DNA from 3 places in the Methylobacterium aquaticum genome. Region 2 is predicted to be linked to each of the others. Evidence: predicted binding sites of a transcription regulator. Region 2 holds the regulator's gene; each other region holds the start of a gene.

Region 1 (6,962 bases), 2.0 Mb from region 2:
TCATGGGCGATACCGGGTCGCTGGCGCTCGGCGGCCTGCTCGGCACCGTGGCGGTGGCGACCAAGCACGAGATCGTGCTCGGCATCGTCGGCGGCCTGTTCGTGCTGGAGATCCTGTCGGTCATCATCCAGGTCGCCTCGTTCAAGCTCACCGGCAAGCGCGTCTTCCGCATGGCGCCGATCCACCACCATTTCGAGCAGAAGGGCTGGAAGGAGCCGCAGGTGGTGATCCGGTTCTGGATCATCGCGGTGGTGCTGGCGCTGCTCGGCCTGGCGACGCTGAAGCTGCGATAGGGGCCAGGACCGGCCGGTTCGCGAACGAAAGAGGCTCGGGTGTCACCCTCCCCCCTCTGCGGGGGAGGGTGCCCCACGGAGTGGGGCGGGAGAGGGGCAGCGCGACGTCGATCCAGGATGCGCCCTTCATCGCGGTCGCGACCTATCCGGAAGCGGCGTCCCCTCTCCCGGCTCGCTTCGCTCGCCACCCTCCCCCGCAGAGGGGGGAGGGGAAACCGGCGCCTGTTCTTGCACCAAACATTCCCCGTGAATGCAGGGATGGCCGGCACCGCCCCGATCGGCAGTGCCGGCCATCCCGTGGCGGTCCTACACCACCACCACCTTCCCCGGATTCATGATGTTGTCCGGGTCGATCGCGCGCTTGAGCGTGCGCATCAGGTTCAGCGCCTCCGGCCCGTGCTCCAGTTCCATGAAGCGCATCTTCTTCTGGCCGATGCCGTGCTCGCCGGTGCAGGTGCCCTCCATGGCGACGGCGCGGGCGACCAGGCGTTCGATGAAGCCGGTGACCCGGGCGATCTCGTCGGGATCATCCATCATCACGAGGGGCGAGGTGTGGAAGTTGCCGTCGCCGACATGGCCGGCGATCGGTGCGGTGATGCCGCTCGCGATGATGTCGCGCTTGGTCTCTTCGACGCACTCCGCCAGCCGCGAGATCGGCACGCAGACGTCGGTGGCGATGACCTTGGCGCCCGGGCGCATGCCGACCGCCGCCCAGTAGACGTCGTGGCGGGCCTGCCAGAGGCGGGTGCGGTCCTCGGGCTTCGTCGCCCATTCGTAGGGCCCGCCCTCGAATTCCGCGGCGATCTCGCCGAAGCGCTCGGCCTGCTCGCGCACGCTGGCATCTGTGCCGTGGAACTCGACCAGGAGGAGCGGCATCTCCGGCAGGGTGAGCTTCGAATAGGCGTTGCAGGCCGCGACCTGGACCTCGTCCAGGAGCTCGATCCGCGCCACCGGCAGGCCGGACTGGATCGTCACGATGACGGCGTCGCAGGCCGCCTTGATGCTCGGGAACGGGCAGACGCCGGCGGAGATCGCCTCTGGGATGCCGGCGAGCTTGAGGGTGAGCTCGGTGATGATGCCGAAGGTGCCCTCCGAGCCGACCATCAGCCGGGTCAGGTCGTAGCCGGCCGAGGTCTTGCGCGCCCGCGGGCTGGTGCGGACGATGTCGCCGTTCGGCATCACGGCGGTCAGCGACAGCACGTTGTCCTTCATCGTGCCGTAGCGCACCGCGTTGGTGCCCGAGGCCCGGGTCGCCGCCATGCCGCCCAGCGAGGCGTCGGCGCCGGGATCGATCGGGAAGAACAGGCCCTGGTCGCGCAGGTGCTCGTTCACCCCCTTGCGGGTCACGCCGGGCTGGACGACGCAATCCAGATCCTCGGCATGGACCGCCAGCACCTTGTTCATCCCGTTCATGTCGATCGAGATGCCGCCGAACGGAGCGTTGACGTGGCCCTCGAGCGAGGTACCCGTCCCGAAGGCGACGACCGGCATCTTGTGCGCGGCGCAGACCCGCACGATCGCCTGCACGTCCTCGGTGCTCTCGGCATAGACCACCGCGTCCGGCGGCTGATTGGCGACCCAGGTCAGGGTGCTGGCATGCTGCTCCCGGACCGCCTGCGAGGTGACGACACGGTTGCCGAACTGCGCCGTCAATTCGCGGATCACCGCGTCCACGGTCTCGGGCGCCGGGCGCTGGCGCGACGGGCTGGGGCTCTGGGCGTTCATGCGGATCTCCCGGACGGTTCTTTCGGCGGAGGGTGCGGCTGTCCAGACGGATCCGCCGGCCTTTTGCCGGTGTTCTAGCAGCCGCTTCCCAGCCGGCATATCCGGCGGCCCGGTCACGGAGAAGTGCGCTGGATGGCCGCCACCTTGCCCCAAGGTGCAACCCATTCGGGGGTGCATCCCCTCCTCAAGCGTGGTACGTGCCAGGGCGCCCTTGTCATCCCGCATGCGCCTGATCGGGAGCCCCACAATGGCTGACGACCGCCCCGCTTCGGTCTTCTTCTTCGCGCCGTTCGTGTCGTCGACGATGGCGATCGAGCCGGGCTGGATCGACTATAACGGCCACCTGAACATGGCCTATTACCATGTCCTGTTCGACCGGGCGGTGGACGAGGCGTTCGGCGTCGTCGGCCTCGGGCCCGACTACATGGATTCCGGGCGCGGCACGACCTTCGCCGCCGAGGTCCATGTGCGCTACCGCCGCGAACTGGTGCTCGACGACCCGGTGCGGGTGACTTTGCAACTCATCGGTTTCGACGAGAAGCGGATCCACTTCTATTCCGAGATCCGCCACGCCACCGAGGGCTGGGTCGCCGCCAGTTCCGAGAACCTGTCGCTCCACGTCGATCCCGCGACCCGGCGCGTCGCGCCGTTCCCCGAGGACATCCAGGCCAACCTCTCGGTCATGCTCGGCTCGCATGCGAGGTTGCCGCGGCCCGACGATCTCGGCCGGGTGATCGGCATCCCGGCCCGCGGCCGCGAGGGCCACACTGCCCGGCCGGACACCATGGCCTTCGCGACCGCCGGAGCCCGGGTCAGGCACTGAGCCTGCGTTGTCAGCGGTGCGGCAGGATGATCGGCGCCGGGGGCGGCGGCGCGATGCTCTGCTGGCGCTGGATCTGGCCCTGGATCTGGTTGGTCTCGAACCGGTTCTGCTGCTGGAAGCTGCGCGATTCGGCCTGCGACTCGATCGAGCGGTTGATTCCCTCGACCCTCTGCTGGGCGCGGTTGGTGGGCGCCTGGTTCTGCGCCAGCGCCGGGAGCGGCGCGGCGGCAAGGGCCAGCATCAGAAGGGTGTGTGCGCGCATCGGGGTCCTTTCCTCGGGCGAAGGGCTGTCCATGGAGAACGACGCCGCTCGCTTGGCAAGGTTCCGATGCCTCCCCCACAGGCATGCGCCCGCCACCCTCGACGCCGTTCGCGTTTTGGTCCAGTGATGCGGGCATGACTCGCGAACTGTCCGCCGGGACCGCCCCGACCTCGATCTCCGCCCGCGCCCGCGCCGCGGTGGTGCCGCAGGACGTCTCCTACCTCACGGGGCTCAACCCCGAGCAGCGCCGCGCCGTCGAGGCGACGGACGGGCCGGTCCTGGTGCTGGCCGGCGCCGGCACCGGCAAGACCCGGGTGCTCACCACCCGCATCGCGCACCTGATCTCGACCGGGCGCGCCCGGCCCTTCGACATCCTGGCGGTGACCTTCACCAACAAGGCCGCCCGGGAGATGAAGGAGCGGATCGGCACGCTGATCGGCCCGGCCGGCGAGGGGATGCCGTGGCTCGGCACCTTCCACGCCATCGGCACCAAGATCCTGCGCCGCCACGCCGAGCTGGTGGGCCTGAGCTCCGACTTCACGATTCTCGGCACCGACGACCAGCTGCGGCTCTTGAAGCAGGTGATCGCCGCCGCCGATCTCGACGAGAAGCGCTGGCCGGCCCGCAGCCTCGCCGGCACGATCGACGGCTGGAAGAATCGCGGCCTGTCGCCCGAGCAGGTGCCGGCCGGCGAGGCCTCGGCCTTCGGCTTCGGCAAGGGCGGCGGGCTCTATGCCGCCTACCAGGAGCGGCTGAAGTCGCTCAACGCCGTCGATTTCGGCGACCTGCTGCTGCTCTGCCTGAAGCTGTGGCGCGAGAACCCGGACGTGCTGACCAATTACCAGCAGCGCTTCCGCTACATCCTGGTCGACGAGTACCAGGACACCAACGTCGCCCAGTATCTCTGGCTGCGCCTGCTCGCCCAAGGGCATCGCAACGTCGCCTGCGTCGGCGACGACGACCAGTCGATCTACGGCTGGCGCGGCGCCGAGGTCGACAACATCCTGCGCTTCGAGCACGACTTTCCCGGCGCCCTGGTGGTGCGGCTGGAGAACAACTACCGCTCGACCGGCCACATCCTGGCCGCCGCCTCGGTGCTGATCGCCCATAACGAGGGCCGGCTCGGCAAGACCCTGCGCACCGACAGCCCGGAGGGCGAGAAGGTCACGGTCACCGGCGCCTGGGATTCGGAGGAGGAGGCCCGCCTCGTCTGCGAGGAGATCGAGAGCCTCCAGGCCAAGGGCCACAAGCTGTCCGAGATCGCCGTGCTGGTCCGCATCTCGGCCCAGATGCGCGAGATCGAGGACCGCTTCGTCCAGCTCGGCCTGCCCTACCGCGTCGTCGGCGGCCCGCGCTTCTACGAGCGGGCCGAGATCCGCGACGCGCTGGCCTATTTGCGCATCGTCGCCAACGGCTCCGACGACCTCGCCTTCGAGCGCATCTTCAATACGCCGAAGCGCGGCCTCGGCGACGCGACGCTCCAGGCCCTGCACGGGCTCGCCCGCCGCGCCAAGGTGCCGCTGCTCCAGGCGGCCCGCATGATGAGCGAGACCGAGGAGCTGAAGCCCAAGCCCCGCTCGACCGTGCGCGCCCTGTGCCAGAGCTTTTCCCGCTGGGCCAAGCTCCTGGAGGACCAGCCGCACACGGAGGTGGCGCAGACGATCCTGGAGGAATCCGGCTATACCGAGATGTGGCAGAAGGAGCGCACCGCCGACGCCACCGGCCGCCTGGAGAACCTGAAGGAGCTGGTGCGCTCGATGGAGGAGTTCCCGGACCTCGCGAGCTTCCTCGAGCACGTCTCCCTCGTCATGGACGTCAACGAGGCCGAGGGCGGCGACCGGGTCAGCCTGATGACGCTGCATGCGGCGAAGGGCCTGGAATTCGACACCGTGTTCCTGCCCGGCTGGGAGAACGGCCTGATGCCGAACCAGCGCGCCCTCGACGAGAGCGGGCGGGCCGGCCTGGAGGAGGAACGGCGGCTGGCCCATGTCGGTCTCACCCGGGCGCGCAAGCGGGCCAAGATCTCGTTCGCGGTCAACCGCCGCATCCACGGCCTGTGGTCCTCGACCGTGCCGAGCCGCTTCATCGACGAGTTGCCCGAGGCCAGCGTCGCGGTGCTCGAGGCGCCGGCGAGCTTTTCGCAAGGCCCGTCGCGCTTCGACCGGCAGGCGCCGGCCTTCGGCTCGTCCTATTCCACCCCGGGCTGGCAGCGGGCGCAGGCGCAGACCGCCGGGCAGGATCGCTACGGCCAGGGCGGGTTTGGCGGGGGAGGGCGCGGTTCCTCGCCCGGCCGGCGCGGCCCGCAGCAGATCGAGGGCACGCTGGTGGCGAAGTCCACCGGCACGCCGTCGGCCTACGAGGTGGGGGCGCGCATCTTCCACACCAAATTCGGACCCGGCTCGGTGGCGGCCGTCGACGGCAACAAGCTCACCGTTGACTTCGACAAGGCCGGCCGAAAAATGGTCCTCGACAGCTTCGTCCAGCCGGGCTCGGGCTGAAGCCGTCCCGCGCAGGCGCCGCCCGCGCCAGACCGGGAGCGGCGATCAGGTGGCGACCTCGTCCAGCCAGCAGGTCCGCACCGGTATCGCCGTGACGCCGTCGGGCTATCCCCCCTCCACCTGTGTGTGGTTTTCATCACAGCCGATCGTGCGGTGCCGCACGCGCCGATTTCGCATGGGCATGGTGCGGCGCGACAATTGCTCGTTCATCATCGGCTGCTTACCCTGTCGGTCGAAACAGGCGGACTTGTCCACCGCCTGCGTCAACCCCGACCGGAACCGTCACGGCCGATCAGACTTTGAGTCGTTGCAAGAACACAGGAGATCCGGGACACCAGAGGGCACACCATAGTCGGCACCGCAAGTCCAGTGGGAGTGTTGATCCGTGAAGAGACGACGCGCACGACTTGAACTGGTTGATGACCGCCCGATCCGAGTGCATCGCACTCGCTTCGAGGAGGAGCGCAACCCGCCACCGATTCAGCCGATGACGGCCCGTCAGGCCGAGTATCTGGACGCCCTCGGGTCCCACCCGCAAGTGATCGTGCTCGGCCCCGCCGGCACCGGCAAGACCTACATCGCCGGAACCCGCGCCGCCGACCTGCTGCGCCAGCGCAGGGTCGCCAAGGTGGTCATCACCCGGCCGAACGTGCCCTCCGGCCGCTCCCTCGGCTTCTTCCCCGGCACCCTGGAAGACAAGATCGCGCCCTGGGTCGCGCCGCTGACCGAGACCATGAAGGAGCGCATGGGCGAAGGTGCCTTCGAGATCGCCGTCAAGGCCGGCGACATCGAGGTTGTCCCCTTCGAGGTGATGCGCGGGCGCACGTTCAAGAACTGCCTGGTGATCCTCGACGAGGCCCAGAACACCACCCCGGCCGAGATCAAGATGTTCCTGACCCGGATCGGCGACGACACCCAGGTCATCATCAACGGCGACGTCTCGCAGACCGACCTGCGCGAGACGTCGGGGCTGCGCACCGTGATTCACCTGGTCAAGAGCCGGATGATGCCGGTCCCGATCGTCGAGTTCGGCCTGGACGACATCGTGCGCTCGGGGATCTGTGCCGAGTGGGTGCGGGCCTTCGAGGAAGCGCGGGTTTGAGGGTTGGAGGCCTGCCCGGCCGGGAGGTCGGGCAGGCTGTCGTTCTGATGGTTTATCGATGGGCCAACGGAATCTGACACCCATCGAGTCATTCCGGGGCCGCGCAGCGGAGCCCGGAATCCATAACCGCTGAGCGGTTGGAAGAAGGCGGATCGCGGTCCGCTTCATCCTTTCCCGCCTGTGTTTCTGGATTCCGGGCTCCGCTGCGCGGCCCCGGAATGACGCGCAGGGTGCAAGTACTGCCAGAGCAGATCAAATT
Region 2 (6,962 bases):
GTCGGGGTGACGCGGGCCTATCGGTTGGGCTGGATCGGCAAGAACACGCCCTGGACCAACGGTTCGGGCTACCGCAACCCGGAGATCGACGGGCTGATCGCCAAGGTCCAGGCCCAGGCCGAGCCGGACCCGGCCGCCCGGGTCGCGATCTCAAGCAGTTCCAGCAGATCGTGCAGCGCGACCTACCATCGATTTCGCTGATCGAGCTGCGCTTCTTCTCGCTCCACGCGGCCAACCTGAAGGACGTGGTCACCCGCGGCGACCGGATCTACGGCTCGCTGAAGCACGCCTGGTTCGACACGGGGACAAGCGCCCGCGGCACCGACACAAGCAGCGCCCGCGGCACCGACACGAAGAGCAACCAAGCCGGTGACGCGCGCGACGACGGGACGGCGTTTCTGGGCGCGGCGGCTCCCCCAGATGGCGGTAGTGATGCTCGGGATTGGGACCGTGAACTTCTTCATCCTTCACCTCGCGCCGGGCGATGCGGCGCAGGTGCTCGCGGGCGAATCCGGCTTGGCGACGCGTTCGCGCCGACCCTTGGGGTTGATGTGGTCGCGGCTGGCGATGTCCTTGATGATGCGGGCCCGTTCCATCGAGCGCTTGGGCGCAGTAGGGGCAGGTCGGATCAGTGCATGGCGCTACTGGCACTCGGTCGATGTAGCATCATCGCGCTTCAAGGGGGCTTCGACGGGGCCGTGAAGCTCCGTCAAGCGGGCTTGAATTTCATGCGGAAGGCTGTCGAAGCGAACTTCGCAGATCTGACCAGAGCGGCCACCTTGACCATGCGCCGTCCGAATTTCGGGAACGACACCCCGCCAGGGCGTGGTCCGTCCTGTGTGAAATCGTCGGCAGACCTTATGGAATGCTTGCCGGGTGATCCCTGCAGCCTGCGCGATTCCAGCGGCGCCGTAGAATTTTTCACGGTTGCCCCTCTTCAACGTCCAGGGCTGCGGCCATCAATTCGTTGATGATTGCTTGGCTGCGTTTGCTACGACGTTCCCCTTTGGGGGCTTTATCGACAGTTTGTCTGTTGACGCCTTTAGCGACCCGCTCCTTATCGAGAGTGGTGCCTTGGGCCACGAGCCCAGCCCTCACGGCCCTGTAAAGGTCCGGCGAGCCGATGATAGCCACAGGGAGAGCGCGCTTGATCCGGCGCATGTTGCACGGGAAAACGCGTGCTCGCAGCATGTTACAGATATCTGGCGGCGGAGTGCCCTGCGACCTCGCCTTACCAATCGGCATCGGAATAAGTTGTTGATATAGTGAGAGTTTTCCGAAGCTGTCGCCAAACATCTCCGATCGCCCGCCGCCAAAAAGCTTCGACGCGCCCACCCTTCGCGCCGCCTTTTCGAACCCGCTTGCGGAACACTTGCGGAACGCTTACCATGTTCGCGATTTGTTTCCGGAGCGCGGCAGCGCGGGGATGAGAGTGTCACATGCTCACGCGTAAGCAGTTGGACCTGCTCCGCTTCATTCAGCAGAGGATGCGGGAGACGGGCGTTCCCCCGTCCTTCGACGAGATGAAGGACGCCCTCGACCTCAAGTCGAAATCGGGCATCCATCGCCTGATCACCGCCCTGGAGGAGCGCGGCTTCCTGCGCCGCCTGCCGAACCGGGCCCGGGCGATCGAGGTGATCCGCCTGCCCGACACGGTGACGGGGCCGGCGCAGGCCGCGCCCGCCCCCGGGGCCGAGGTGGTGCGGTTCAACCCCAGCGTGGTCGAGGGTGGGCGTGCCCACGAGCCGAAGCGGCAAGCCGGCATCCCCGCCATGGCGACCGCCTCGGACGAGAACGGTCACTCGGTCAGCGTGCCGGTGATGGGCCGGATCGCCGCCGGTACGCCGATCTCGGCGATCCAGAGCCAGAGCCGTACGGTGGCGATGTCGCCGGACTTCCTGGCCAGCGGCGAGCATTACGCCCTGGAGGTGCGCGGCGATTCGATGATCGAGGCCGGCATCCTCGACGGCGACCTCGTGGTCATCCGCCGCCAGGAGACCGCCAATACCGGCGACATCATCGTGGCCCTGATCGACGACGAGGAGGCGACCCTGAAGCGCCTGCGCCGCCGCGGCTCGTCGATTGCGCTGGAAGCCGCCAACCCGGCCTACGAGACCCGCGTGCTCGGGCCGGACCGGGTGCGGATCCAGGGAAGGCTGGTGAGCCTAGTGCGGAAGTACTGAATCGATTCGGGGATTGGCGCATCGCTCAACCCTCCCCCCTCTGCGGGGGAGGGTAGTCCCTGCGTCAGCAGGGGCCGGGAGAGGGGCAGCGCGACGCTGTTCCAGGTGGCGCCCGTCACCATGGTCGCTCCCTTTCCGGAAGCGTGGTTCCCCTCTCCCGCCCCGCATCCGCGGGGCACCCTCCCCCGCAGAGGGGGGAGGGTACAGATGCGTCGCGCCCGTCAGTGCGCGCTCCCCGTTGCGACGAACTTGAACAGGAACACCCCGGCGATCACCCACACCACCGGCTTCACCTCCCGGAACCGCCCGGTGAGCAGCTTGATCACCGCGTAGGTGATGAAGCCGAAGGCGACGCCGTTGGCGATCGAGTAGGTGAAGGGCATCAGCAGCGCCGTCACGCAGGCCGGCAGCACCTCGGTCAGGTCGTCCCAGTCGAGATCGACCAGTTCGTGCAGCATCAGGCAGGCGACGTAGAACAGGGCCGGCGCCGTGGCGTAGGCCGGAACCGAGCCGGCGAGCGGCGCGAAGAACAGGCAGGCGAGGAACAGGACCGCCACCGTGGCGGCGGTGAGGCCGGTGCGGCCGCCCTCCTCGACGCCGGACGCGCTCTCGAGGTAGGCGGTGGTGCTCGACGTGCCCAGCAGCGAGCCGACGAAGATCGAGGACGAATCCGCCATCAGCGCCTTGTCGAGGCGCTCCATCTTGCCCTCGGTCAGCAGCCCCGCCCGGTTGGCGACACCCATCAGCGTGCCGGTGGCATCGAACAATTCGACGAGGAAGAACACCAGGATCACGTTGAGGAGACCGCCCGACAGGGCGCCCTTGATGTCGAGGGCAAACAGGGTCGGGGCGATCGAGGGCGGCAGCGAGGCGACGCCCTGGAAGGTGTTGTCGGCGACGATGAAGCTCAACGCCGTGACGGTGAGGATGCCGGCGAGCAGCGCGCCGCGGACCTTGCGCACCGAGAGCACCGCGACGATCAGGAAGCCCAGCACCGCCAGCACCGTGCTCGGCTTGTGCAGGTCGCCCAGCGTCACGAAGGTCGCCGGGCTCGCCGTCACCACCCCGGCACTTTTGAGTGCGATGATCGCCAGGAAAAGCCCGATGCCGACCGTGATGGCGATGCGCATCGAGCGGGGGATGCCCTCGACGATGATCCGTCGCAACCCCGTCAGCGTGACGACCATGAAGCACAGGCCGGAGATGAACACCGCGCCCAAAGCCGCCTGCCAGGTGTAGCCCATCTGGAGCACCACCACGTAGGCGAAGTAGGCGTTGAGCCCCATGCCCGGCGCCAGCGCGATCGGGTAGTTGGCGTAGAAAGCCATCACCAGCGAGCCGATCGCCGCGACGAGGCAGGTGGCGACGAACACCGCCCCCTTGGGCATCCCGGCATCGCCCAGGATGTTGGGATTGACGAAGACGATGTAGGCCATCGTCAGGAAGGTGGTCAGCCCGGCCAGCATCTCGGTGCGCACGGTCGTGCCGTGGGCCGAGAGCGCGAAGGTGCGCTCCAGAAATCCGTTGGGCCGGGTCAGGCCGTCGTCGCGCTTCAGGTCCATCGCTCCTCCTCAGCGCTCTGGCTGATCTGTCGGTAGATCCGGTCGGGCGCGAAGGGCGTCGCGGTCAGCCGCGCGCCGGTCGCGTCCCGGATGGCGTTCCCCAAGGCCGCCGCGACGGGGTTGAACGGGCTCTCGCTCATCGACTTGGCGCCGAGCGGCCCGACCGCGTCGTGGGTGGCGGCAAAGATCACCTCGGTGCGGGGCACGTCGGCGATGGCCGGGATGTGGTAGGTGCGGAAGGACGGGGTCGCGACCCGGCCATCGCCGTCGATCCGGAGATCCTCGTAGAGCGCGGCGCCGAGCGCCTGGGCGACGCCGCCCTCGATCTGGCCGCGGCACTGAACCGGGTTCATCACCCGGCCCGCATCGGCGGCGTGGACGCTCCGCAGGATGCGCAGCTCACCCGTCCCCGGATGCACCGCGACCTGGAAGCCCTGGACGTTGAACGCCACCGAGCGCGGGCTGCCGTCGGCCTGCCCCACGGCCTCGGCGGGGCCGAGCTCCGCGAGCGCCACCCGGGCGTCGGCGGCCGTGACCGCGTCGCCGTCGAGGCGGCAGGCGGCGGGATCGAGCCCGAGCCGGGCAGCCGCGCGGTCGCGCAGGATCGCGGCCAGGCTCTCCGCGGCCCGTAACGTGGCCTGGCCCGCCACCACGATGCCGGTGCTGCCATAGGCGCCGGTATCGTGCCCGACCGCGTCGGTGTCGCCCTGGCGGAGGGCGATGCGGTCCGGGGTGGTTTCTAAGACTTCCGCGGCGATCTGGCCGTGCACCGTCGAGGTGCCGTTGCCGAACTCCACCGTGCCGACGCGCAGGGCGTAGAGCCCGTCTTCCCCGAGCGCGATCCGGGCCTCGGCGAAGTGGCCCCGCGGCGGGATGGTGTCGATCATCGAGAGCGCCATGCCCGAGCCCGTGCGCCAGCCCGGCGGGGCGGGGGGAGGGGCTCGGCCAGGGCGACGGCCACCGCGTCGAGGCACTGGTCGAGGCCGTAGCTGCCGTACCGGACGTCGTGCGGCTCCAGGCTCGTCGAGACCATCGGGTCGCCGGGGCGGACCACGTTGCGCCGCCGCAACTCGAACGGGTCGAGGTCGAGCGCCCGGGCGAGCTCGTCCATGGCGGATTCGACCGCGAAGATGGTCTGGCTCAGGCCGTAGCCGCGAAACGCGCCGGCTGGCAGGGTGTGGGTGTGGACGGCGTAGCCGTCGATCCGCTTGTTGGCGCAGCGATAGACCGCGATCACCTCGTTGCAGCCGTGATGCAGCACGCCGCCGGCATGGTTGCCGTAGGCGCCGGTATTTGACAGGACCTGAAGGTCGATCGCCGTCAGGGTGCCATCGCGGCGGGCGCCGAGGCGCACCCGCACCCGCATCGGGTGGCGGGTGGTGGTGGCGGTGAACTGCTCGGTGCGGGTCAGTTCCCAGCGCACCGGCCGGCCGGTGGCGAGCACGGCGAGCGCCACCAGGTCCTCGGTCAGCATCTCCTGCTTGCCTCCGAAGCCGCCGCCGACCCGGCCGCACTCGACCCGAACCCCATCGCGCGGGAGATCGAACAGGGCGCAGAGGGCGTCGCGGGTGAGGAACGGCACCTGGGTGCTGGAGCGGATGACGAGGCGCCCGTCGGGATCGCGCCAGCCGATCGCCGCATGGGTCTCGAGATGGGCGTGCTGGATCCGCTGCGAGCGGTAGGTGCCCTCGTGCACCACGTCCGCCGCGGCGAGGCCGGCCGTGACATCGCCGATCTCGCCATGCGCCTCGGCGGCGAGGTTGGGATGGGGATGGAGCGGCGGCGCGTCCTCGCCCGTCGGCCGCACGCCGTGGACGAGCGGCGCGTCGGGAGCGAGCGCCCGCTCGGGATCGAGGCAGGCCGGCAGCACCTCGTACTCGACGATCAGGGCGCGGCAGCCGGCCTCCGCCGCCGCCTCGCTCTCGGCGACCACCGCCGCGACGCGCTGGCCGACGAAGCGCATCACCGAATCGAGCACCCGCGTGTCGCTGGCATCGTCGGCGGGGTTCTGGTGCCGGGCGGTGGAGAACAGCCGGTCCGGCGCATCCGCATGGGTCAGCACCCGCACCACCCCGGGCAGGGCGAGCGCGGCCGTCGCGTCGATGCGCAGCACGCGCGCATGGGCGTGGGGCGAGCGCAGAACCTTGAGGTGCAGGCTGCCGGCAACGGTGAGGTCGAGGGTGTAGCGCGCCCGGCCGCTGACGATGGCGGCGCTGGCGGGGGCCGGCGGGCTGTGCTCGCAGGGCGCCGGGCGGAACGCTGGAACCTGGCCGTCGATGCCCGCGATCGCGTCGGCGATGTTGTCGGTGGCGTCGGCGATGTTGTCGATCGCGTCAGCGATCGACCGGTAGCCGGTGCAACGGCAGAGATTGCCCTTCAGCGCCGCCGGCAGGTCGCGCCGCTGGCCCTGGTCGAGGGCGGCCGCCGTCATCACCATCCCGGAGGTGCAGAAGCCGCACTGGAAGCCTTGCGCGGCGACGAAGGCTGCCTGGACCGGGTGGAGGCTGTCGGGCACGCCGTCCCCCGGCGCGCAGGGGCCGGCCAGCCCCTCGATCGTGGTGATGCTGCGGTTCGCCGCCCGGAAGGCCGGTACCAGGCAGGCATGTAGCGGCTCGCCGTCGACATGCACCGTGCAGGCGCCGCAATCACCCGTATCGCAGCCCTTCTTGACCCCGAACCAGCCGAGTTCGCGCAGGAAGGTGCGCAGGCACTGCCCGGCCCGGGGTGCGGCCTCCTGGACCGTTCCGTTGACCGTCAGCCTCATGCTCGCCGGTTTCATGCGCCGCCTCCCGCGAGTTCGGCCCGGGCCTCCTCGGCCAGGAGCCCGGTGACGTGGCGGCGCCAGTCCGGCGCCCCGTGGACGTCGTCGTACCAGAGATCGTCGGGGATCGCGGCGGCGAGCGCCGCCGCCAGCTCCCCGGCCTCCGGCAGGTGGGCGACGTCGATCCGCACCGGGCGCCGGGTCGCGGCCGTCACCGTGAGGGCGAAGGCGCCCGAGGCGTCCAGGGTGGCGATGGTCAGTGCGCCGGAGCGGCCGTTGGGGCTGAGAGACAGGCGCCGGAAGGCGGCGCGTCGCTTGAGCGCCGCCGCCGGCAGGGCGATCTCCCGCAGGATCTCGCCGGGCGCGAGCGCCGTCGCCTGCGGCCCCGTCACGAGGTCGCGGACGCTCAAGGTCCTCTCGCCGCCCTCCGGCGTCCAGATCAGGGCGGTGCCGTCG
Region 3 (6,962 bases), 2.0 Mb from region 2:
GGCAACGTCGTTCTCCAGCCCCTCGAAGCGGGCGGCGAGCCAGTCCGGCACCGAGGCGCCGGTGCGGCGGGCGAAGTTGGCGGCCTGCTTGAAGTTCTGCACCGGCAGGATGCCGGGGATGATCGGGATGTCGATGCCGCGCGCCCGCACCCGGTCGAGGTATCGGAAGAACAGGTCGTTCTCGAAGAAGAACTGGGAGATGGCGCGGTCGGCGCCGCAATCGACCTTGGCCTTCAGCGCGTCGAGGTCCTGGTCGAGGGAGCCGGCCTCGGGGTGGCGCTCCGGATAGGCCGAGACCGAGACCTCGAAATCGCCGATGCGCTTGATGCCGGCGACGAGGTCGCAGGAGCGCTCGTAGCCGCCCGGATGCGCCGTGTAGGCGGTGCCGACGCCCTCCGCCGGGTCGCCGCGCAGGGCCACGATGTGGCGCACGCCGGCCTCGTGATAGGCGCGCACCACGTCGTCGACCTCACCCTTGGTGGCGGCCACGCAGGTGAGGTGGGCGGCGGGCTTCAGCTCGGTCTCGCGCACCAGGCGCGACACGGTGTTGTGGGTGCGCTCGCGGGTCGAGCCGCCGGCGCCGTAGGTCACCGAGACGAAGTCGGGGCCGAGCGGCGCCAGGCGCTCGATCGACGACCACAGGGTCGCCTCCATCTCCTCGGTCTTCGGCGGGAAGAACTCGAACGAGACGCGGATCGGGCGGTGGCTCTCGCGGCTCGGGCGGAAGGCGGTGGGGTACATCGGCAGCCTCGGCGAAAGAGGGGATTGGGATCAGGCGACGGCGCGGTCGGGCAGCCCGGCACCGATCTGCTGATCGGCGGCGGCCTGCGGGTGATGGGCGAGCCAGAGCGTGACGGTGAGCTGGTGCTCCGCGCCCCCGGAGGGCGCGAGGTGACGCAGCCGCACGTCGGTCAGGCCGGCCTCGGAGAGCCAGTCCGCAACCTGCTCCGGGGCGAAGCCGAGGCGGCGATGCGCCTCGTCCGTCCGCAGGAATTCCAGGCTGTGGGGCGCGAAATCGACCACGAGCAGGCGGCCGCCCGGGGCGACGAGGCGGGCGGCCTCGCGAAGCGCCCGCGCCGGGTCGTCGAGATAGTGCAGCACCTGGTGGATCAGCACGAGGTCGAAGCTCGCCCGGCCGAAGGGCGGGGCGTGGATGTCGCCCTGGCGCAGGTCGATCCGGGTCAGTCCCTGGCGCTCCAGGTTGGCGCGGGCGACCGAGAGCATCGTGTGGTTGGCATCGAGCCCCGTCGCCCGGGCGGCCCGCGGCGCCAGGAGCCCGAGCATCCGCCCGGTGCCGGTGCCGAGATCGACGAGGCTGCCGATCGGGCCGCTTCCGAGCGCGTCGAGCACCGCCGCCTCGACGGTGGCCTCCGGCACGTGGAGCGAGCGCACCCGGTCCCATTGCGGCGCGAGCCGGGCAAAGAAGCTTTGCGCCGCCTCCGCGCGCTGCGCCCGCACCGCCTGGAGCCGGGCCCGGTCCTCGGAGAGCGGCGGCGCCGCGGTGTCGAGGGCGGCGATAAGGGGGCGACCAGCCCGGCCACCCCCTCGCGCAGGCGAAAGAACGCCCAGGCGCCCTCGCGGTGGCGCACCACCAGCCCGGCCTCGACCAGGAGCTTGAGGTGGCGCGAGATCCGCGGCTGCGACTGGCCGAGGATGTCGGTGAGGTCGGAGACCGACAATTCGCCCTCGCCGAGCAGCACCAGGATGCGCAGGCGCGTCTCCTCCGCGGCGGCCCGCAGCACGCTCAAGGCGTCGACGAAGGGGACGGTGGCGGTCATACCTGAGGGCTCCTCGCCTCCAATGCGAAACATAAAGATATCTTTATGTGAGGAATGCCGAGGGCGCAAGCGGCGTTTCGCGGGCGGAACCGTGGCGGTGAGGGTGAACCGCGCGAATGCGAAGCCGAGAGCTGCACTCATTCGGGGAAGAGCCGTCTGGGAAGCCCGCGCCCTTTCTTTTCGCGGTGCCCCGCGTTGACCGTACCCGGGAGCCTCCGGTATGTTCCCGCTTCGTTCGGGCCATCCGCCCGTTCAGGAGCGTCCCGCTGCCATGGCGCAGGCCACCTCCCCCGGCTCATCCTCCTCGGGAAAGACGCTGTTCTTCTTCGAGAAGCCCTCGGCGATGCGCCAGGTGCAGCGGTTCTTCCGCTCGCCCAGCACGGTCTGCGTCGCGGCCGAGGGGCACCTGCTGGAAGTGGCCGAGCCCGGGGAGATCCGGCCGGACTGGAAGCCCTGGCGCTTCGACGCGCTGCCGATCGCCATGGAACGGCTGCCGGTCGCTCCCGGGCACGGCCGCTCGGGCCAGTCGCACGCGCCGAAGCTCGCGGCGATCCGCCAGGCGCTCGCCGGGGTCGAGCGGGTGATCATCGCCACCGATCCGGGCCGCGAGGGCTCGATGATCGCCTGGGAGGTCCTGGAGCATCTCGGCTGGCGCGGCCGGGTCGATCGGTTGCGGCTGGGGGCGCTGGACGAGATCTCGATCCGCCGCGCCTTCGGGCTGCTGGCGCGCGAGGACGATTCCGGCGAGCGCGACTATGCCGCCTATCTCGAGGCCCTGTGCCGGCAATACGAGGATTGGCATCTCGGCCTCAACGGGACCCGGGCGGTGTCGTTGCGCCTGCGCCCGCCGGCCTTCCGCGAGCCCTGGCGCTTCGGCGGGGTGCAGACGCCGACGCTCGCCATCCTGGCCGATCTCGAGGAGCGCATCCGCAATTTCGTGCCGCGCGACTTCTACAAGATCGCCCTGCCGGTGACGACGCAGAGCGGCGCGGGCCTGACGCTCTGGCACGCGCCGAAGGACAAGATCTTCGCGATCGAGGATGCCGAGACGATCCGCGACGCGGCCGAGGGATGGGCCGGTCCCCTGGCGGTGGTGCAGAAGGACGTGCGCCGGACGCCGCCGAAGCTCTTTTCGAAGGATACCCTGGCCCGCGCCTGCGCCAAGCGCTTCGGCTGGGACCCGCAGGTGACGGCGCGCCACGCGCAAGCCCTCTACGACAAGGGCTATCTCAGCTACCCCCGCACCGAGTCGGTGCATCTGCCGGACTCGCAAGCCAAGGACGCCGCCGCGGTGCTGGCGGCGATCGCGGTCGCCGACAAGGACCTGACGGCCCACAACCCGGCGACGCCGCAGATCCGCCGCGGGCCGAAGGGGCATTACGTCAAGGACCCGGGCGAGCACCACGCCATCGTCCCGTTGCGCAAGGTGCCGGGCCCCGGCGACGCCGCGCCCGAGGCGTTGCGGCTGTGGCTGCTCGTCGCCAAGAATTTTTTGGCCGCCCACATGGCCGACGGGATCGATGCCCGGACCACGGTCACGGCCGAGGTGGCGACGCCGCTCGGGTCCAAGCGCTTCGTCATCACCGGCAGCGTGGTGAAGGTGCCGGGCTGGCGCGCCCTCTACGGCACCGAGGCCGACGAGGACGAGGTGGTGCCCGGCAAGGCCAAGGCCGACGACGAGCCGACCACCGGGCGCCTGCCGCCGGTGCGCGACGGCGAGGCCGGGCGGGGCGGCGAGCCGGTGATCGAGACCGCCCGGACCGAGCCGCCGCGGCGTATCACCCGGGGCGAGTTGCCGGTGGTGATGGGCCGCCTCATCGACCAGATCGAGGACCCGGCCCTGAAGCGGGCGCTGGAGAACCCCGCCAACCCGACCGAGCCGAAGGGGCTGGGCACCGCCGCGACCCGCGACGCGGTGCTGCCGAAGCTGCTGAAGAGCCACTACGTCACGCTGCTCAAGGGCAAGGACCCGGCCATCACCGTGACCGAGGTGGGCCTCGCCTTCATCGCCGCGGTGCGCCGGGTGTTCCCGGCCTATGGCGACCCGGTCGGTCGGGCGGTGTTCGAGTCCGAACTGGCCGAGATCGGCCGGGCGACGACCAAGGCCGAGGCGGTCCGCCGGGCCGAGGCGTTCCGCCAGCGCACCCGCGAGCGGGTCGAGGCGCTGATCGGCGCGGTTTCGGGCGCCGAGCGGCTGGCGGTGGAGGGCGAGGTCCCGCCCCGCGGCGGCCGGGCGCCGACCGCCGCGATGGTGTCCTTCGCCAAGTCACTCGCCGCCCGCAAGGGCATCCCCCTCCCCCCGGAGGCGACCCGCGAGGCCGGGGCCTGCCGGCTGTTCCTCAACACCCATGCGGGGCCGAGAACCGCGTTGGGGGAGGAACGGACCGGTCCGGCGGGCGACGGCGCGACCCGACCGCCGACCCCGGCGATGCTGCGCTTTGCCGCCTCGCTCGCGCGGGAGAAGCGCATGGAGGCCCTGCCGCCCGAGATCGAGACCGATTTCAACGCCTGCCGCGCCTTCCTCGACGCCCATGCCGGCGGCGAGGCGAAGGCACCCTCCTCCCGCGAGGCGCCGGCCAAGAAGACCACCGCGAAAAAGGCTGGCGCGACGAAGCCCCGCCGCCCCCGCAACCCGGCGAGCCCGGCCAGCGCCCCCCGCCGTCGCCGCACTGCGGAGGCGTGAGGCGAGTGCCGGCAAACAATCGCCCACGCGCCCGCACGAGACGGCTGGACAGGCGATCCGAGCGTCTCTATACCGCCGCTCAACGCCGCTGCCCCACGCAGCCGGCGGGCCCGGGTAGCTCAGTTGGTAGAGCATGCGACTGAAAATCGCAGTGTCGGCGGTTCGACTCCGTCCCCGGGCACCACTCTCTCGTCCCTGACGGGAGTGGTGCCGTCCTTCAGCTTAGGACGATCTCTTGTGCTTGGACCGCCGCCTCGCGCGGCCGGTGCGCCCGGGTAGCTCAGTTGGTAGAGCATGCGACTGAAAATCGCAGTGTCGGCGGTTCGACTCCGTCCCCGGGCACCATTTCTCCAAACAATCCAGACCATTGATTGAGGCCGGCAAGAAAGCCGAGCAGACTTTCCTGCGCTGTTCTCGTATTTCGCGTCGACAGACGATGGCTCGGCCTCCTGTCGAAGTCGAACGCCCATCATTCTTCCCTGAACGTCATCCCGGGGCTCGCCATAGGCGAGAACCCGGGATCCATAGCCGCTGACCTTTCAGGATGAAGCGGAACGCCTTGTCTGGCATCGTCAGCGTTCATGGGTCCCGGGTTCCGCTGCGCGGCCCCCGGATGACGAGGAGGGCTTCAGATTTCCCGGCTCACTCGCCAGCCCGAGATCGTCAGGCCCTGGCCGCCCGCACCACCGGCCCCTTCGCCGACCCCTTGCCGCCCGACGCCGCCCGGCTCTGCCACAGGTTGAGCGGCACGGTCAGGATCACCGTGCCGAGCACCCACCAGGCCGGGCGCACGTCGTAGGAGAAGTCGAGGTTGGCGGACAACACCGCCGTGGCCGGCACGTTGGTGGCGAGGGCGTACCACAGGGCCTCCAGCCCCGCCGTGGCGAGGCCGGCGGCCACGCTGAGCCCTAGGAGCGGCAGCGGTGCGGTCGGCACCTTGAGGTGGTGCATCAGCCGCCAGCCCATCAGCGCCAGGAACAGCCCGCTCCAGTAGACCGGGTTCGAGACGTCGATCTTCGACTGGATGAAGAAGTGCAGCAGCGCCAGCGCTGTGAGCGGGTAGACCAGCCGGTGCAGCCGCGGCCAGGCCTTGCCGAGGCGGCGGATCATGCCGTCCGTCGAGGTGACGCCGAGCACGACGAGGCCGAGCAGCCCGACGAACCCGATGGTGAGGTAGATGCGGAACACGATCTCGCTCGCCACCCGGGCGAGGTCGAACTTCTGGTCGGCGACGTAGAGCGTGAAGTGGACCAGCGCGTAGGCGAGCGCGGTGAGGCCCAGCATCCGCCGCACCAGGATCAGCTTCGGCGCGTTGGCGATGCGCCGCATCGGCGTGACCGCGAGCGAGAGGATCAGGAACCGCACCGACCAGTCGCCCATGGCGTGGAGATAGGCGGTGAGCGGCTTCGCGCCGAGGCGGTCGAGGGCGTAGGCCGCGGTGAACCACAGGCCGGGCGCCAGCGCGAGGAGGAAGACCGCGAGCTTGAACCGCGACAGGCGGCCGGCGCGGTCGAGCCAAGGGTAGGCCAGGCGAGGGTAGGCGATCTGGGGTTGGGCAGGCATTCGGGACCTGAGTGCGGTGCGGAATGCGCCACAGATAAGCCGCGAGCGGGGGTTTGACCCGACCCGCCGACCACACGATGGCGTGAGAGGCCGCCCCTCACCGGAGACGATGCCCGTGCCGCGCAAAGCCCTCGCCGCCCTCCTGATGCTGCTGGCGCCCGCGGCGCAAGCCGCCTGTCCCACGCCGCCGGCCCCGCCGCCGGCGAGCGAGAAGCCGGTGAAGCCCGCCCTGCCGCAAAAGCCCGCCTGCCTCGACGCCAAGGGCGGCTGCCCGGGCTGGGAGGCCTACACCTACAATGACGGGATCAAGGCCTACAACGCGCAGCTCGGCCCCTATCGCACCGGCGCCGAGGCCTATGCCCGCAAGCTCAAGGCCTACGCCGACGGCAGCGTGGCCTATGCGAATTGCGAGATGCAGTCGATGCAGTAGCACGGGCATGGTAGGCTTCTGGAGCAGGAGTGTCACCGACAGGTTCAGCGCGATGAAGCCGCTTCCGCAGACGCAGATGAGCGTGGACGAGTACCTGGCCTGGAGCGAAGACAATCCAGGACGCTACGAACTCGTGCAGGGCGAGGTGTTCGCGATGGCCGCCGAGCGGGCACGGCATGCCAACACACGGGTCGCCGTCTTCGATGCTCTGCGCAGCGCCTTGCGCGCCGCCAGCGTTCCTTGCCGGGCGATGCCGGATGGAATGACCGTCCGCATCACTGCCCATACCGCCTACGAACCGGACGCCTTAGTCTATTGCGGCCCGCGCATCGATCCCGACGCGGTCGAAGTGAAGAATCCGATCGTCGTCGTCGAAGTCCTGTCTCCCAGCACTCGCCGGACCGATGCGAGCGAGAAGCTCGCCGGCTACTTCCAGGTGCCGAGCATCCACCACTACCTGATGGTCGACCCCGACCGCAGGACGGTGGTCCACCATCGCCGGGCCGGC

Evidence for each region. The regulator LexA, encoded in region 2, represses DNA repair genes until DNA is damaged. The targets are predictions, from matches to a motif close to TGTTCNNNNTGTGTTCNG.
Region 1: a site for LexA is predicted at 3,209-3,226, ahead of F1D61_RS21075 (ATP-dependent helicase). Genes of this name have one in related genera too.
Region 3: a site for LexA is predicted at 2,000-2,017, ahead of F1D61_RS06930 (type IA DNA topoisomerase). Genes of this name have one in related genera too.

What each region holds. Positions count from the first base shown of each region.
Region 1 covers NZ_CP043627.1:4,621,413-4,628,374, forward strand. Annotated here, with positions in the region: gene mraY (phospho-N-acetylmuramoyl-pentapeptide-transferase) at 1-293, shown strand, start outside; gene F1D61_RS21060 (FAD-binding oxidoreductase) at 600-2,018, opposite strand; gene F1D61_RS21065 (thioesterase family protein) at 2,266-2,841, shown strand; gene F1D61_RS21070 (hypothetical protein) at 2,852-3,103, opposite strand; gene F1D61_RS21075 (ATP-dependent helicase) at 3,238-5,601, shown strand; gene F1D61_RS21080 (PhoH family protein) at 5,987-6,703, shown strand.
Region 2 covers NZ_CP043627.1:6,590,590-6,597,551, forward strand. Annotated here, with positions in the region: gene F1D61_RS30475 (hypothetical protein) at 1-201, shown strand, start outside; gene F1D61_RS35495 (hypothetical protein) at 451-702, shown strand; gene F1D61_RS30485 (hypothetical protein) at 922-1,335, opposite strand; gene lexA (transcriptional repressor LexA) at 1,440-2,183, shown strand; gene F1D61_RS30495 (NCS2 family permease) at 2,405-3,745, opposite strand; partial or broken gene F1D61_RS30500 (molybdopterin-dependent oxidoreductase) at 3,736-6,509, opposite strand; gene F1D61_RS30505 (FAD binding domain-containing protein) at 6,521-6,962, opposite strand, start outside.
Region 3 covers NZ_CP043627.1:1,569,460-1,576,421, forward strand. Annotated here, with positions in the region: gene metF (methylenetetrahydrofolate reductase [NAD(P)H]) at 1-741, opposite strand, end outside; partial or broken gene F1D61_RS06925 (ArsR/SmtB family transcription factor) at 772-1,778, opposite strand; gene F1D61_RS06930 (type IA DNA topoisomerase) at 2,050-4,461, shown strand; tRNA gene F1D61_RS06935 (tRNA-Phe) at 4,570-4,645, shown strand; tRNA gene F1D61_RS06940 (tRNA-Phe) at 4,731-4,806, shown strand; gene F1D61_RS06945 (sulfite oxidase heme-binding subunit YedZ) at 5,125-6,024, opposite strand; gene F1D61_RS06950 (hypothetical protein) at 6,134-6,454, shown strand; gene F1D61_RS06955 (Uma2 family endonuclease) at 6,507-6,962, shown strand, end outside.